DNA from 4 places in the Ruegeria sp. ANG10 genome. Region 1 is predicted to be linked to each of the others. Evidence: riboswitches for the same ligand, from Rfam matches in the RefSeq annotation. Region 1 holds a riboswitch; each other region holds the start of a gene.

Region 1 (4,207 bases):
GCAGACGTTTGATCAGTTCTTCCGGGCTGGGCAGATCGGCCACGTGGGTCAGGCGGATCACCGCCATCTCAGCAGTCATCATGGCATTTGGGGCGGCTGAGACCTCTTCAAGGGCTTTTAGCAACATCTGCCACATCCGGGTCAGGACTCGCATCGGCAGGGCCTCGGCCATTTGTTGACCACGCGCGCGTTCGTCCTGGGATACGGTGGGGTCATTGGCTGCGTCTGGCGTGATTTTAACAACAGAGATCCAATGGGTGATCTCTGCCAGGTCACGCAGGACGGCCAGCGGATCGGCACCTTCGGCATATTGCCCGCCCAACTCGGTCAGCGCGCCCGCGGCATCCCCGCGAAGGATCATGCCCATCAGGTCCAGTACCCGGCCACGATCAGCCAGGCCCAGCATCGCGCGGACCTGATCGGCGCTGGTTTCACCCGCCCCGTGCGAGATCGCCTGATCCAGCAGTGAGGTCGCATCCCGGGCCGAGCCTTCAGCCGCACGGGTAATCAGCGCCAGCGCGTCATCCGCGATCTGGGCATTTTCCGCCGATGCGATCTTGCTGAGCAGGTCGATCATGTCCTCGGGTTCGATCCGGCGCAGGTCGAACCGCTGACAGCGTGACAACACTGTCACCGGCACCTTGCGAATCTCGGTGGTGGCAAAGATGAACTTCACATGCTCGGGCGGTTCCTCAAGCGTCTTGAGCAGCGCGTTGAACGCGCTGGTCGACAGCATGTGGACCTCGTCGATGATATAGATCTTGTAGCGTGCGCTGGCAGCGCGATAGCGGACGCTGTCGATGATCTCTCGGATGTCATTCACACCGGTGCGGCTGGCGGCATCCATCTCCATCACGTCGACATGGCGGCCTTCCATAATGGCCACGCAATGTTCGCACTGGCCGCAGGGCTCAGTCGTTGGCTTGCCTTCACCATCCGGACCGATGCAGTTCATGCCCTTGGCGATGATCCGCGCCGTGGTGGTTTTGCCGGTGCCGCGGATGCCGGTCATGATGAAGGCCTGCGCGATCCGGTCGGCCTCGAACGCGTTTTTCAGCGTGCGCACCATTGCGTCCTGACCGACGAGATCGGCAAAGGTTTCCGGGCGGTATTTGCGGGCAAGAACCTGATAGGCGGGGCTGGGCGTGTCGTTCATGTCTGCTCTGTCGGATTCGGGTTCCGATGCAGCGTAGAGACCCCTGCCGCCCGCGTCCACAGCAGGCTTGGGAGAATTTGGGTTTGCAGCGCAGTTTGCGCATCTTACAAGCGAGCATCAGGGAGGGTTCGTAGTGAGCCAGTTCGCAATTCACTCCGTTCAGCTTGGAAACGGCACCGTTGCCTTGTCGCCCCTTCCGGGGCGCGGTGGCGCGTATACGCGGGATTTGGGAGCGATCCGCAACTGGCAGCCGGATCTTGTGATCTCGATGACCACCGAGATCGAAATGCTGCAAGAGGGCGCAGGTGGGCTGGGTGACGACCTGCGGGCACTCAATATCGAATGGGCGCACCTGCCAGTCGCGGATTTCGGCACGCCGCCCACTGAGGTTGACGCGGCGTGGGGCAGTGTCAGCCCTGCGGCGACTGATATCCTGTCCCGCGGAGGGCGGGTGCTGGTGCATTGCCGGGGCGGCTGTGGCCGGTCCGGGATGATCGTGCTGCGCCTTATGGTCGAGCATGGCGAAGACCCCGAGACAGCGTTGACCCGTTTGCGTGCGGTGCGGCCCTGCGCCGTCGAGACCGACGGCCAGATGGAATGGGCCGCCCTTGGGCGGACGCGCGACTAGATCAGAGCGCCACCTGCCGTTCTGCCTGTGCTACCGGGTTGGGCGGGATCGCTGTGACCTCAAGCATGGCGCAGGGTGGAGTGGTTAGCATGCCTGCAGGGCGTATAGTCACATCCGGGCCGAACATCATATCTGCGTAATCATCCAGCGACTCGAGGGGCACATCCTCGCTTGTTCCACAAAAGACGCGGATCAAGTCTTTTTGCGCGCGAAACCGAGCGCTGCAGCCTTGCGTGCAATAGGCCAGCTCAGTGCTGCCGTCGAACTCAAAATCAGGCGTGGTTGCCGGAACGGCAGCGTCCATCGCCTGTACGATCGCGCGCGCCATCTGTGCCAATGCCGGACAGGTTTTGCCTGTGCGTTGACAGACAGTTGCGGAATATTTGTGTGTCCTTGTCTTCCAGATCATATTGCGCCCTCCGCGCGCGGGACAGGGGCAAGGATCAGGTGTGGCAGCGTACTGACGACCTGCCCGGACGCCCCGCCCGAGTTTCGGTTTCTTGTTCGATGGCAGGTCTCCTGACTTGCGGGTCGTTGCGTTGCCGACCTTCCCAGCCTTACGGCCAGTGGTGTTTCGGCATTGCTCACCGCTTACAGTTGCGGGGGCAGTCGCGGCTTTGGTTCGTTCCGGTTTCCCGGGCAGAACCGCACCGTGTTCCCTTTTCATCCCGCCCCGGCGACCGGGGACGAGAACCATCACCCAATCGCTAGCGGGTAGGGGTGACCTGAGTCAAGCCACCTTTTGGTGGGGCAAAGTGGACGCGTGGTCATGCTGAAACAGGATTGACTTAGGGTGGCAAACGATAACGTTTGGGTGGTGAACTAATCGGTTCAGATTGAGGGCGCCATGCTGGATACCGCACAAGCTGTTTTGACCGAGGATTTTCAGTTTCCTTCGGGTTCGACCCAACTGTCGGCTAGGCTGTACCTGCCGGTGGCCGAACCCCGGACCGCTGTGGTGATTCACAGTGCCACCGGGGTGCCGCGCGACTATTACCAGCACTTTGCGCGCTGGTTGGCTGCGGAACATGGCATGGCCTGTCTGACCTATGATTACAGCGATTTTGGTCATTCGCTGAGCAGACCATTGAAGTCAGCTCAGGCCACGATGGCGGATTGGGCGCTGATCGACATGCCTGCGGCACGGGCCGAGATGCGCAGGCGATACCCCGACGCGCAGCACTGGAGCATCGGCCATTCCGTCGGCGGTATGCTGGGGCCGATTCAGCCCGATATTGATCAGATCGACCGCATGATCTGCGTCTGTGCCGGGCCGGTGACTGTGTCGGACCATCCCTGGCCTTATCGAGCGTTGGCTTTGTTGTTTTGGTACGGGCATGCGCCTCTGGCCGTGAAAGCGCTGGGTTATCTGCCGGGCAAGGCACTGGGATTCGGGTCGGACCTGCCTGCCAGCGTGTATTGGCAGTGGCGCCGCTGGTGTACTGCGCCGCGCAACTATCTGCCCGAAATTGGCGTGACCCTGCCCGAGGCCCGCTGGGCGCAGTCAGACACACCCGTGGATCTGTTCAGCTTTGAGGATGACGATCTGGTGCCAAAGAACGCGGTCTGGCGGCTGGCTGATCTGTACGGACCCAACGCACGCCGCCATTTGTTGTCTCCGGGCGAGTTCGGCCTGTCCAAGGTTGGCCATATCGGTGCATTTGCCCGGCGCAGCGCGGCGGTCTGGCCACGGCTGATTGCCTAGGCCTGTTCGCAACAATTCAATGTCGGGAGTTTAAGTGAGAGGTTGGACATCGACCCAAGCGGGGCTCGTTGTGGCTGCTTCCTTCCGGACCTGACCAGGTTGGCGAGGCGCTCGCCCGCGCCAACCTCTCGGGGTTTGATATAGGCAACGGGCGCAGGAAACACAACCCGTCAGAGCGTCAAACGGATCAGCAAAAAGCCCTCATCGTCTTCTCCGACGACGAGGGGGTCATATTCTTCAAGCTCGGCAATGTGGGTTTGTGCCTTCGGGCCGGTTCTTAACAGCACAGTCGTGCCCTGCATCGGGGCAAAGCCAAAAGGATAGGGCGCATACTGCAAGGGATCCTGCGGCAGTGCGCTGGACAGATAGTCCTGCAAGACGCGCTGAACAGGCAGATTCGGCAGCGCGATGGGTTCGGCCTGATCAACAAAGGGAAAGTGACCCCCGCCATTGGCGCGGTAATTGTTCAGTGCGACGACGAACCGTTGATCGGCGGCCATTGGTTGGCCGTCAAAGCGAATGTTGCGAATGCGCCGGTTGACGGGGTCGATCAAGTGGCCGCCAGCGTCGAACCGAGCCGGCTGAGAGAGATCAAACTGGTAAGTAAGTCCCTGTATAATATCATAATTATGTCCCGCCCTGTTGATGTCGACCAATGTGGTCTGATGTCCCGGTGTAATCTGGTTGAATACGCCTGCAGACATCTCAAGCCAGTCGC
Region 2 (4,207 bases), on a different contig from region 1:
GCTGGCGCGGGTGTTTGATGCCGAAGGTGCTGAAGGGCCGCAAACAGGATCGGTACGCGAGAACGTCACTGGCACGTTCTTTCACCTTATTGCCGAGGCTACGGCATGAGCGGTTTCGTATCCTTCATAGGTTCCGGCCCCGGTGATCCCGAGCTTTTGACCCTGAAGGCGGTCGACCGGATGCAGAAGGCAGATGCGGTGCTGTTTGACGATCTCAGCAGTGGTCCCATCCTGAGCCATGCGCATGACGATGCAGATCTGGTGGGCGTGGGCAAACGGGCCGGGCGGCCTTCACCCAAGCAGGATCACGTGAGCCGCCTATTGGTGGATTACGCCAAAACCGGTGCCCGCGTGGTGCGGTTGAAATCCGGCGACGGCGGGCTGTTCGGGCGGCTGGAAGAAGAGTTGGTTGCCCTGCGTGCTGCAGGGATCGAATATGAAATCATCCCTGGCATCCCTTCGGCGGTTGCAGCTGCGGCAGCGGCGGGAATCCCCCTGACACGACGCCTGACCGCGCGGCGGGTGCAATTTGTCACTGGCCACGATGTCAGTGGCAAACTGCCCGAAGATCTAAACCTGCCCGCGCTGGCCGATCCGGATGCAACGACTGTGGTGTTCATGGGCAAACGGACCTTTCCCCTGTTGGTAAATGCGCTGCATGAGCATGGCCTGCCGCTGGAGACACCTGCCCTAATGGCCGAATCCGTATCGACTCCCGACCAGAGCCTGCATCGTGCAACCATCGGCGCGCTGTCGGAAAAGCTGGAGGCCGAGATCGGTACAGCCCCGGCCCTGATCCTGTATGGCCCGCTGGCAGAGTTCGATGATGATTGACCTGACGCTGATCGGAATTGGCACCGGCAACCCGGATCACGTTACGTTTCAGGGTGCAAAAGCCATTCGCGATGCCGACCTGATTCTGATCCCGCGCAAGGGCGAGAACAAGGCCGATCTGGCTGGGCTGCGTGAAGAGATCATTGCAGCTGTGTCTGACACTCCGCCGCAGATCACCTATTTCGATATTCCCAAGCGCCGGGCCGACGATGGTTATCTGCGCGGGGTCGACGACTGGCATGATGCCATTGCCCTGCGCTGGCACGAGGCGATTGCGGCCCACCCTAATGCGCGGCATGTGGCGCTGCTGATCTGGGGCGACCCGTCGCTTTATGACAGCTCGCTGCGAATCGCGTCGCGGCTGGACCCTCAGCCCACGACACGGGTGATCCCCGGCATCACTGCGCTGCAGGCATTGACGGCCGCCCACGCCATCCCGATCAATGATCTGGGCGCGCCTTATGTTGTGACCACTGGACGGCGGATCAGGGATGAAGGCTGGCCAGCAAATGCCTCGAAAGTGGCGGTAATGTTGGATGGCGAGTGTTCATTTCAAACCCTGGACATGACCGATTATGACATCTGGTGGGGTGCCTATGTCGGCATGAAAGAGGAAATCCTGATCAAAGGCGCTTTGACCGATGTGGCGCAGGAGATTCTGGACACCCGCGCCAAGGCACGCGCCGATCATGGTTGGATCATGGATATCTATTTGCTGAAAAAGCGCGTGATCTGACCTAAAAGGTCGCAAATGACGATTGCACCAGCGGCACCATAGAGGCTAAATGAAGGCGTCTGGTCCTGCCGGAGACATCCGGATGCTAAGAGGGAATGTGGTGCGACTGCCGTGGCAGTCAATTCCATAGCCGCCCCCGCGACTGTAAGCGGAGAGCCCCTGTTCAACCAGCCACTCCTGTTCTCAGGGGGAAGGCGAACAGAGGCATAGACCCGCAAGCCAGGAGACCTGCCAGGCGACAATTGTAACACCGGCCGTCGGGTGCGACGGCAAAGGAGAATTAAAGATGGCAACACAAACGCAAACAGTATCCGCCTCGCGCGCTGGTATCCTTCCGGTCATGTTCGCGGTGGTTCTGGGTCTGGGTATCATCACCCTGACCGGTCACGTACAGGCCGCGGCGCTGCACGACGCAGCACACGACGTGCGCCACGCGACCGGCTTCCCCTGCCACTAAGACCATGTTCAGTCGTATACTGACCAGCGCGTTGTTCGCTGGTGCTGCAGCGGGGCTGATTGCCGCCTTGCTGCAGTTGGTCTTTGTGCAACCTGTTTTGCTGCACGCAGAGCTTTACGAATCCGGTGAGCTGGTGCATTTCGGAGCCGAGGCCGTCTCGGCGCATCCCGAATTGCCGGGCATGTTCTCGGAACTGACCCGTGACGCGCTGAGCGTCATCTTCACCATGCTGACCTACACCGGCTATGCGCTGCTGATGGTCGCGCTGATGTCCGTGGCCGAAGGCCAAGGCCACACGATTGATGGCCGTATCGGTGTTTTGTGGGGTCTAGCTGGTTTTATAGCCTTTCATCTGGCGCCCGGCTTTACTCTGGCGCCTGAGGTGCCTGGTGTTGCGGCCGCTGACGTCTATGCCCGTCAGGTCTGGTGGTTCGCCACGGTTGGTGCCGCACTTGTTGCGCTGTGGTTGATCGCCTTTGGCGGCAACTTGATCAGCTATGTGATCGCAGCGGTTCTGTTGATGGCACCGCATCTGATCGGCGCGCCCGAACCGGATGTGTTCACCGGCCCCGTCCCAACCGAGATCGGCGCCCTGTTCGCCGCCCGTGCCTTGGGCATCGGTCTGGTGGCCTGGGTTCTGGTCGGTGCCTTTGCCGGGTATTTCTGGCAAAGCGAAGGCAAACGCGTCGAAGCAGCGGCCTGATTCTCTCACATAATGACGCGCCGGGTTCTGCCCGGCGCGTTTCTTTTTGCCCTTAAGGAAAGAAAAAATGGCACGCTCACTTGCCCTTTTTGCAATCGGCCTTGTGTTCGGTGGTGGTGCTGGTTTTGTGCTGGCGGCGGCCAATGGCGTCACGTTTGACGGCCACGATCATGGCGATCCGTCCCATCACGGCGGCGCGCATGCCGAAGCAATGGCCCATGACCATTCGACCACGGTAAACCTGCCCGCAGGGGCGGACGCCCCCAGCGTTGCAATCGCACTGACCCAGGACCCGATGGCCGGGTGGAACCTGCACGTCATGCCGCAGAATTTCCGATTTGCCCCGGAAAACGCGTCAACAGCCGACGTAAACGGCGAAGGCCACGCGCATGTTTACATCAATGGCGAGAAATTGGCCCGTCTTTACGGCAACTGGATACACATCCCCGACCTGCCGAAGGGAGAGGTCGAGGTTTCGGTATCGCTGAACGCAAACAGCCACAGCGCACTGACGGTCGACAACATACCGGTCAGCGCAGCCGTGACCGTTCAGGTCGATTAAAGCGCCGGTATCCGCGCGCGCAAACACATCCGAAGTCGCCCGCAGGGTCGGGCGTCTTCGATCCAACCTGCGGGACTGGCCAGATAGGCTTTGCAGGTCGCGGCGATGTCTTCGGCATCCGTAACGATATTGACCCCCGAAAACACGTAAGACGCCCGCCCTGCGGCCTGCAATGCCAATGCGGTCGGCTCAGCGCAGCCACTGAAACAGGCGTGATCCGAGACGTCGACCCGACCATTCAGCCCTGCACGCACCAGCGCGTCGTCCACGGCCTGCCTCTCGGCCACTCGGTCACGCGTTCCCGCACAACTGCTGCAAATCAATAGGCGTATCGGGTCCACGTGTGGCCTCGTGTTTGATGGTTTCCATGTTTCTGCGGCTTTCTGGACGTCGGCGCAATCCTGAATACGCACGGAAATGTGCGTGCGCGGAACCCGGATTTCTGGCATCACTCAGACAGTCACATTGAACGAGGCACCGTCATGCGCGCGCTTTTGGGTTTGCTCTGTCTTCTCGCCCTGCCTGTCCGGGCCGATGAACCATTGTCGGGTTGGGCAGTGTATCCAACCGTCAAAAGCTATGAGGAACTGGTCGCGGATACGAAGGCTGCCGTAAAAGATAACGGGCTGATCGTGGTCACGCAGGCTGGTCCGACCAAGGCGGCTGCGGCCCGTGGCATCATCATACCCGGCAATCTGGTGATCGGTGCTTTTAACAACGACTATGCCGTGCGCGTTTTGGAAACCTCAGTCAGTGCCATGATCGAAGCGCCGATCCGCTTTTACGTGACCGAAAACGACGACGGCACCGCCACCCTGTCCTACAAAACGCCCAGCTTTGTTTTTGCCCCTTATGTCTATGAGGGCGGAGAGCTTTTGCGCGATATTGCCCAAGAACTTGACACAAAGTTTCAGG
Region 3 (4,207 bases), on a different contig from region 1:
GTCCCACGATTTCCTGCGAGACCGAGGCGAAACGATGGGTGAGGAAGACGAGCGAACGCTGGTCCACTTGCTTACGGATCAAATAGAATTCTCTGATGTCGTGGTTCTGAACAAGGTTGATGATGCAGGGCCGGAAAAAGTTGATGCGGCCCGCAAGATCATCCGCAGTCTGAATGCAGATGCCGAGATCATCGAGACCAACCACTCGGAAGTTGCCGCAGAAAAGATCCTGGACACTGGCCTCTTTGACTTCGAGCAAGCCCATGAACACCCAATGTGGGCAAAGGAACTGTACGGATTTGCCGACCACGTGCCTGAGACTGAGGAATACGGGGTTGCGTCATACGTTTACCGGGCGCGACTTCCGTTCGTTCCCGAACGCATTTTAGACGTTCTCAACGGTGATCTGCCAGGGGTGATCCGGGCCAAAGGCCACTTTTGGATTTCAACACGCCCCGACTGGGTGGCTGAATTTTCACTCGCCGGTGCATTGTCCAGCGTCAAACCACTCGGCACTTGGTGGGCATCGGTGCCCGAAGAGCTACGCCCCACACATGACAGCGCTCGCGCCTATATGCAGGCCCACTGGCAAGAGCCGTGGGGCGACCGCCGTCAAGAGATCGTTTTCATCGGTGCCAGTATCGACTGGCCGGGGTTGAAGGCACGATTGGACAATTGCCTTATGCCAGCAGTTACGGCGGCAGGGCCCGACAATTTGCCGGACCTTCCTGACCCCTTCCCGATTTGGCGCCGGGTAGAGGATGCCGCATGAACTTCGTCAGAAAACCCGTGAAAGACAAGGTCACCGGTGTGAGCTTCGCAGATGATCCAGCGTCGCTCCGCACTTTTGCACAGCCAAGCTGTGCCGCTATGATTTGGCGCCGGCGAACCCCGCCGGAAATGCAACGCTGGCTTGACCGGCTTGACCCCGAAGCTTTGCCAAGTGGGCGCGTCATTCTTCCGCCAAGCGCCATTCAAACGACCGTGGGACAACTCTGCGATATCTCCGGCTTGGCTGACGGCCCAGAAAAAGCGTGGCTTCAGGACGATATCTCTTCTCTGGCCGATATCTTCTGTGAATTGATGAACGCCAAGTTCCTGCGGCTGCGGCTGGATGTTGTCACTACCAATGCTTGCCGTAAATTCCATACCGATGCGGTCACCGCCAGGTTGGTCTGCACCTATCGTGGCACTGGAACACAATATGGCACTTCGACCGATGGAAGCGATCCCAAGCGAGTGTTCACCGTTCAGACCGGCGCGCCGATCCTGCTTCGGGGAACACTCTGGCCCGAGCGACCATCGTCAGGGGTGGTGCACCGCTCACCTCCGATCGAAGGTACCAATGAAACCCGTCTCGTCTTGGTTTTGGACCCAGTGCAAAATCCGGAAACCGAAGCATGAGACGTAACCTCGGGCAATGCAGCTTACGCCGCAAGCGGCGATCAAGCGATCCGATGGATGCGTTTGACGGCCTTCCAGCCCCGTTGCGACAGTGGTTGTCAGAAGCGGCATTGCCATGGTCCCCGGTATCCGCGCGCCGTATCTGGTCAAAATCGCGGGCCAAGGGGCTTTCATCAGAAGAAACGCTCATGTCGCTCAGTCGGGCCGAAGCTAGAACGCTCGCGCGCGACCGACAATCGACTGCGTTCAAATTGAATTCCCAGACCTGAAGGACAAAAAATGCCACTTCTATCACAGCCTGCTGTCGCAACGCCTGCGGCTTTAGAGGCTGCTCTTGCAGTCACTACACATGAGACAGATTTCGAAACTGTGAGCGTTTGAGTTCCGGTCGAAAGGTTGTTGTTTCAAATCGTGATTGACATGGCCCCCAGTCTAAGACAAGCAAGGGCCAGATGGTTCCCGATGGTCCGCCCAAGGGATGAAAAGGGAATACGGTGCGGTTCGCCACTTTGGCGCCAAATCCGTGACTGCCCCCGCAACTGTAAGCGGTGAGCGACGCCAAAATCCACTGGCCATTAGGCCGGGAAGGTTGGCCAAGCATCGACCCGCAAGTCAGGAGACCTGCCATCACATGTTCAACCAACCCGGGGCGGGGCGTCCTGGAAGGAGGCTTTGATGGCACGTCTGAAACGTGTGTACATGATCGGCACCTTCTGTCCGCGCTTGGCTTCAAGCGGAGCGGACAATGCCGGAAACACCTGACCATTTCCTTCTGATCTGCTCGACCTGCACCGGGGCATTGCCTGTTGATGCCGTGCGCAATGCGTTGACCGGCAGGTTGCCAACCGGGTTCGCAGTGCGCACCGTTACCTGCATGGCGGGCTGCGCGCGACCAACGACCGTCGGATTTCAGGCCGCTGGCAAAGCTCAGTACCTGTTCGGCGATATTGAAACTGCCGAAGATGTCGACGCGTTGGCGGAATTCGCACATCAGTACCGCAACGTCGCAGACGGTTGGACCAACGCGACGGACCGGCCGCAACCACTATTTACAAAAACCCTTTCTCGTTTGCCTCGAATTCAATTGGAGGAGCCATCATGACGACCTCATCTTTTCTGGTTGCGCGTGATCTCGAATATTATGCGCTCAATGGTGACGTTCTTCTGCAAGGCGTCTCGTTTGAATTGGCCGAGGGCGCGATACTGGCAATTGCCGGTCCGAATGGGGCGGGAAAAACCACGCTTTTGAACCTTCTGTGCGGGGCGGCTGAGATTGTATTGGGCAATGTATTGGTCAAGGAACGCAGCCTGAAACATATGCCCGCTATGGAACGTGCCCGCATGATCGCGGTTGTGGGCCAGCAAGAGCAGCCGGATGGCAGGTTGCTATTGCGGGACTATGTTGCCATGGGCCAGATTCCGATCTGGGCCGACCGATCCGCAGTTGAACATGCCAGGGAACTGAACAGAATCCTTGACCTGACCGACCTTGGTGCGCTGGCAGACAAGCGCATGGCGGTACTGTCCGGGGGCGAACGTCAACGCGCGCATATCGCCCGAGCTCTGGCACAGAACCCATCGTTGTTATTTCTGGATGAGCCGACCAACCATCTCGATCCGGATGCCAAGGGTCGGATGCTGTCTCTGGTCGCCGAACTGGGCATCACGGTTGTGATGATTGTCCATGATCTGGTCATGATCCCGGAATTCGCCACCCACGTGGCCCTGATGAAATCTACGCGGCTCACGGGATTTGGCCCCGTGGCCGAAGTGCTGACCCCCGAGCGGGTCCGCGATACTTTTGGCGTTGAATACCTGTGCTTTCACCACGAAGGCCGCGTGATTCCAGCGCTGGATATCCGTAAATCCACAATCTCAACCTAAACCAAGGAACATTCCCCAATGAAACACATCTGGTCCGTGACGCTGGTCACAGCCATGGCAGGCGGTGCGTCCGCCCACGAGGTCACCGTCGACAACTGCGGAGCGCCGCTGGTGTTCGAAACCCAGCCTGAGCGTCTGGTTGTGCATGACATGAACATGACCGATATGGCCTTCGCGTTGGGCCTGCAGGACAAAATCGTCGGACTGACCGGCATCACCGGCTGGTACAAAACCAGCCCGGAATTCGACACCCTGCGCGGTGATATCCCCGAACTGGCACCGAAATACCCAACTGTCGAAAACCTTGTTGCCGTGGAGCCCGACCTGTTTTTTGCTGGCTGGTATTACGGCATGAAACCAGGCGGAGATGTGACCCCGGATACGCTGGAGCCCTTTGGTATCAAAACCATGATCCTGACCGAAAGCTGTGTGCATCTGGACAAGGATCGCCCCGAAGCCAGCATGAACCTGCTATTCAATGACGTCCTGCGCCTGGGTCAGGTCATGCACGTCGAAGACAAGGCCGAGGCGCTGGTCACGGGCTGGAAAGACGAACTCTCAGCGATCGAAGCGCAGACTGCCGACCTGGCGAAACCCCGCGTTTTCTTGCTGGACGGCCCGGCGGACGCGCCATTCACCGCAGGTAAGTTCGCCATCCCCGATGCTATGATTGCTGCCGCGGGTGGTGAAAACGTGACCCACGACATGGAAACAAGCTGGGGCCGAACCTCGTGGGAGGCGGTTGCCGCTGCTAACCCGGAATTCCTTGTGCTGCTTGATTATCAAACGGGCAATGGCGCTGCGGACACGTTCAAATTTCTGCAGGAACATCCGGTGATGTCGCAGACCGAAGCCGTGAAAAACGAGCGCTGGATCGGTTTGCGGTACGAGGAATTGACCCCCGGACCGGCAAATATCG
Region 4 (4,207 bases), on a different contig from region 1:
TCCAGCCCGGTCGCGTCCTCCAACCGCTTGATAATATTCGGTGACAGTTCGCGTTCACCATAGCGGGCGATACCGTCTTCGAAAATACGGATCATCACCGGGTTGATTTCCAAGGGCACTCCGGCGCGGTCGGCGACGTCTTGGAACAGTCCAATATCCTTTTTGACAAGGTCCATGGTGAACGAGATATCGCGGGACCCGTTTAGAATGACCTGGCTTTCCGTTTCATGCACGAATGAAGTGCCCGACGAAATCTTTATCGCCTCATAAGTGGTGTTCAAATCCATCCCGGCCGCTTTGGCCGTTACCAGCGCTTCGGCACAGGTGATCAGGTTTGCGGTCGCTAGATAGTTGGTCAGAACTTTTAGGACCGAGGCTGAACCCAACTCCCCCGTGTGCAGCACGCGCCGCCCCATCGTGGTTAAAAACGGCAGAATCCGCTCAAAGGTTTCGCGATCACATCCGGCGAAAATCGAGATATTGCCAGTGGCCGCCCGGTGGCACCCGCCCGAAACCGGGCAATCCACCGCCGCGCCTCCACGCTCGATCACCATGGCCCCCAATCGTTTGACCTCGGCCTCGTCGGTGGTCGACATCTCCATCCAGATCTTGCCTGGCCCGACCTCGGGCAGCATATCATGCATCACTGCGTCCGAGGCCGCCGGGGACGGCAGGCAGGTTATAACAGCATCACAATCCCGCATCATCTGCGCCGGGCTCTCGGCGGCTTCGGCCCCTTTGGCCACAAACTCGGCCACCAAATCGGGGTTAAGGTCGTGAACCGTCAGGTCAATCCCGTTGCGCAGAAGCGAGCCGGACAGTTTGCCGCCCACATTTCCTAAACCGATAAATCCGACTTTCATGTTTCCCTCCTGACGGTCGTATTCGGGCCGAGTATCCGTGTTGTCTGCCAGAAACGAAAATGATTAATAATGCCAATTATGGTCAAAATAATTTGGTGATATATGGATCGCCTTCCAAACCCCACATGGTTGCGCAGCTTTGAAACCGCCGCGCGGCATCTGAATTTTACCACCACAGCAAAAGAGCTGGGCCTGACGCAGACGGCGGTCTCGTTGCACATCCGGTCGCTTGAGGCCGAGCTTGGGCAAAAGCTGTTCACCCGGAATGCCCGCCGGTTGGAACTGACTGAGCTGGGGCAGTCTTATTCGTTGACTGTGCGGCGTGCGCTTGGCGACATCGCCCTGTCCACCAACAGCCTGTTCGGCCCTGCCTCGCGCCAGACCCTGACAATCCGTGCGGCGATATCGACGGCCACCTATTGGGTCGCGGCGGAACTGCCCGACTTTACCGCTCGCCACCCCGAGATCCCAGTACGCCTTGTCTCGCACATCTGGAATGACAGCGTGGCCCCCGGCGATGTGGATGTGGAAATCCGGCTGGGTTATGGCGATTGGCCCGGCGTTCAGTCCGAAAAGCTGACAGACGAAAAGCTGGTACCGGTATGCCGGGCCGGGGACTCGCCCGCGACCCTGAACGTACTGCGGCAAGGCCCTCTGATTCATATCCTTGGATACGAAGACAACTGGGCGCGGTACTTTCAGGCCAACGGGCTCGCGCTTCCGGACCAGCCGCCCCGACATTCGGTGGACACCTCGGTCGCAGCACTGCAGCTTGTGATGGCCGGCGCGGGCTATGCAACGGTACTGGAACGGTTCGCCCGGAATGCGATCCGGCAGGCTGCGCCGATTGCAATTGCAGGCCCTGCGATTCCCTTTGCCCAGTCGCATTACCTGATCAGTACACAAGGCGCTGCCCAACCGACCGCTGCGGCAGGGTTGTTTTGCGCCTGGCTGCGGGAAAGGCTGGCCGCTGATGCCGCGGATTGACATAGGCTGGTCGCTTTTTTGGCTTGAGCGATTTCACCACGCGCCTCGTGCTTGACAAGCCCCCTGCCCGTGCCGCATGTCGCTTGCGTTGGTGTCCATCTTAGGATGGATGAAAAGGGAATGCGTCAGCGGGTGACCGTCAAACGCAGCCGCCCCCGCGACCGTGACCGGAGAGGGTGCCCAAATGCCACTGGCCCGAAAGGCCGGGAAGGCGGGACATCCGCCGGGGCAAACGCCTCGACATCCGCAAGCCGGGAGACCTGCCAGCGCCCGAAGTTGAAACCGGACGGGGTGATCCGGTGTCGGGTCCATGTGCAGACGTGGCCCGCATGAAACCCCGTCCCCTGCGAAGAGGATTTGGGGGGATGAGAGACGTGACCGAGACTGCACCAGTCGAGCTGCTGGTCTGCACCACCTGTCGTCGTGGGCTGCCGATTGAGGACGATGCACAGCGTCCGGGCACCCTGCTGCACAAGGCACTGGAAGACGCCGGTTTGCCCGACGGGATCGAGCTGAAACCGGTCGAATGCCTGTCGAACTGCGATCAAGGGTGTTCCATCGTGCTGCGCGGCGGTCCGACCCGCTGGACCTTTGTGTACGAAAACCTGAACGAAACCGACCATGTCGACACCATCGTCGAAGGCGTCACTAAGTACCTCGCCGCCGAAGACGGTCTGGTCAAATGGCGCGAACGTCCCGAACATTTCCGCAAAAACTGTGCGGCCCGCATTCCCCCGATTGGAGCCCTGAAATGAGCAATCTCGAAAAACTCCCTGTCACTGTGATCACCGGCTTTCTGGGCTCGGGCAAAACCACGCTGGTCAAGCACCTGATGCAGAACCCGCAGGGCAAGCGTCTGGCCGTTGTCGTCAACGAATTCGGCGATGTGGGTGTCGATGGCGACATCCTGAAATCCTGCGCCATTCCGGATTGCCCGGCGGAAAACATCATGGAACTGGCCAATGGCTGCATCTGCTGCACCGTGGCCGATGATTTCATTCCGACTATCGAGGCGCTGATGGCGCTGGAACCGCGCCCCGATCATATCCTGATCGAAACTTCGGGCCTGGCCCTGCCCAAACCGTTGCTGAAAGCGTTTGACTGGCCCGATATCCGCTCGAAAATCACCGTGGACGGCGTGATCGCGCTGGCCGATGCCGAGGCCGTGGCCGCCGGGCGTTTTGCCCCGAATGTCGAAGCCGTCGACGCCCAGCGCCTGGCTGACGATTCGATCGACCATGAAACGCCCCTGTCCGAGGTGTTCGAGGATCAGATTTCGTGCGCCGACATCATCCTGCTAACCAAGCCTGACCTAGCCGGCCCGGAAGGTGTGGCGAAGGCCAAAGAAGTGATCGCAGCCGAGGCTCCACGCCCGCTGCCCGTCGTCGAAGTCGCCGAAGGTGCCGTTGACGTGCGCGTTGTGCTGGGTCTTGAGGCAGCCGCCGAGGATGACATGGACGCGCGGCCAAGCCATCACGATGGTCACCATGATCACGAACATGACGATTTCGAAAGCATCATCATCGAGCTGCCGGAACAGACAGACCCGGCCCAACTGGTCGCCAATATCGAACGTCTTGCCAATGAGCTGAACATCCTGCGCGTCAAGGGCTATGCCGCTGTTCAAGGCAAGCCGATGCGTCTGTTGGTTCAGGCTGTTGGCGCCCGCGTTCGTCATCAATACGACCGCCCTTGGGAATCCGGCGAAGAGCGCCGCTCGCGTCTGGTGGTGATCGCCGAGCATGACGACATCAAAGAGGCTGAAATCCGCGATATCCTCGTGGGAGTGACCGAGGCTGCCGAGTAAGCCATGCACGTCGTCTTCCGCGAAAGCCACGGGCTCGAAGAAACTGAGACCCCGACCGATCTGGGCCAAAGTCCGGCGGATCTGGTGGTGCTGTCCTTTTCGGACAGCGACCTTGGCGCTTTCGCGGCAGGCTGGCATCGCGGTGGCGGGGCTGAGGGGCGGATGCCGACGATGCGGTTGGCCAATCTGACGGCGTTGAAACACCCCCTGTCCGTTGACACCTATGTTGAACAGACGTTGGAAGGTTCCAAAGGTATCCTGATCCGTCTGATCGGTGGTGTGCCCTACTGGTCTTATGGTCTGCAACAGGTTCTGACTCTCGCGCAGACCAAAGGGATCGCATTGGCCGTATTGCCCGCAGACGGGCGCGAAGACACGCGGTTGGATGACTACTCCACCCTGCCCGTTTCCACTCTGCGGCGGCTTGCGCATCTGTGCGATACCGGCGGCGAGGTTGCGGCGCAGGCCGCGCTGGCGCAGATGGCGCTAGCAGCGGGGCTTTATGCCGGGCCGGTGATGGGCGCCAAAACCATCCCCGAATGCGGAGCCT

The links. A riboswitch is a leader RNA that binds a small molecule or an ion and turns the genes downstream of it on or off. The one in region 1 is predicted to bind cobalamin.
Region 2: another riboswitch for cobalamin. It lies ahead of AB1A64_RS06855 (CbtB domain-containing protein); the one in region 1 lies ahead of AB1A64_RS17135 (hypothetical protein).
Region 3: another riboswitch for cobalamin. It lies ahead of AB1A64_RS15610 (DUF1636 domain-containing protein); the one in region 1 lies ahead of AB1A64_RS17135 (hypothetical protein).
Region 4: another riboswitch for cobalamin. It lies ahead of AB1A64_RS06785 (DUF1636 domain-containing protein); the one in region 1 lies ahead of AB1A64_RS17135 (hypothetical protein).

What each region holds. Positions count from the first base shown of each region.
Region 1 covers NZ_JBFCVU010000009.1:50,110-54,316, reverse strand. The annotation lists gene AB1A64_RS17145 (DNA polymerase III subunit gamma/tau) at 1-1,216, opposite strand, end outside; gene AB1A64_RS17140 (dual specificity protein phosphatase family protein) at 1,290-1,784, shown strand; gene AB1A64_RS17135 (hypothetical protein) at 1,786-2,193, opposite strand; cobalamin riboswitch at 2,276-2,497, opposite strand; gene AB1A64_RS17130 (hypothetical protein) at 2,632-3,489, shown strand; RNA gene ffs (signal recognition particle sRNA small type) at 3,522-3,620, opposite strand; gene AB1A64_RS17120 (bifunctional 2',3'-cyclic-nucleotide 2'-phosphodiesterase/3'-nucleotidase) at 3,660-4,207, opposite strand, start outside.
Region 2 covers NZ_JBFCVU010000002.1:553,821-558,027, forward strand. The annotation lists gene AB1A64_RS06840 (cobyrinate a,c-diamide synthase) at 1-109, shown strand, start outside; gene cobA (uroporphyrinogen-III C-methyltransferase) at 106-834, shown strand; gene cobF (precorrin-6A synthase (deacetylating)) at 827-1,570, shown strand; cobalamin riboswitch at 1,614-1,821, shown strand; gene AB1A64_RS06855 (CbtB domain-containing protein) at 1,857-2,027, shown strand; gene AB1A64_RS06860 (CbtA family protein) at 2,032-2,730, shown strand; gene AB1A64_RS06865 (hypothetical protein) at 2,798-3,292, shown strand; gene AB1A64_RS06870 (DUF1636 family protein) at 3,289-3,633, opposite strand; gene AB1A64_RS06875 (DUF302 domain-containing protein) at 3,775-4,207, shown strand, end outside.
Region 3 covers NZ_JBFCVU010000007.1:169,958-174,164, reverse strand. The annotation lists gene AB1A64_RS15625 (GTP-binding protein) at 1-772, shown strand, start outside; gene AB1A64_RS15620 (DUF1826 domain-containing protein) at 790-1,404, shown strand; gene AB1A64_RS15615 (DUF6525 family protein) at 1,401-1,673, shown strand; cobalamin riboswitch at 1,841-2,048, shown strand; gene AB1A64_RS15610 (DUF1636 domain-containing protein) at 2,150-2,506, shown strand; gene AB1A64_RS15605 (ABC transporter ATP-binding protein) at 2,503-3,288, shown strand; gene AB1A64_RS15600 (ABC transporter substrate-binding protein) at 3,307-4,207, shown strand, end outside.
Region 4 covers NZ_JBFCVU010000002.1:539,340-543,546, forward strand. The annotation lists gene AB1A64_RS06775 (NAD(P)-dependent oxidoreductase) at 1-863, opposite strand, end outside; gene AB1A64_RS06780 (LysR substrate-binding domain-containing protein) at 966-1,850, shown strand; cobalamin riboswitch at 1,923-2,133, shown strand; gene AB1A64_RS06785 (DUF1636 domain-containing protein) at 2,216-2,605, shown strand; gene cobW (cobalamin biosynthesis protein CobW) at 2,602-3,657, shown strand; gene cobN (cobaltochelatase subunit CobN) at 3,661-4,207, shown strand, end outside.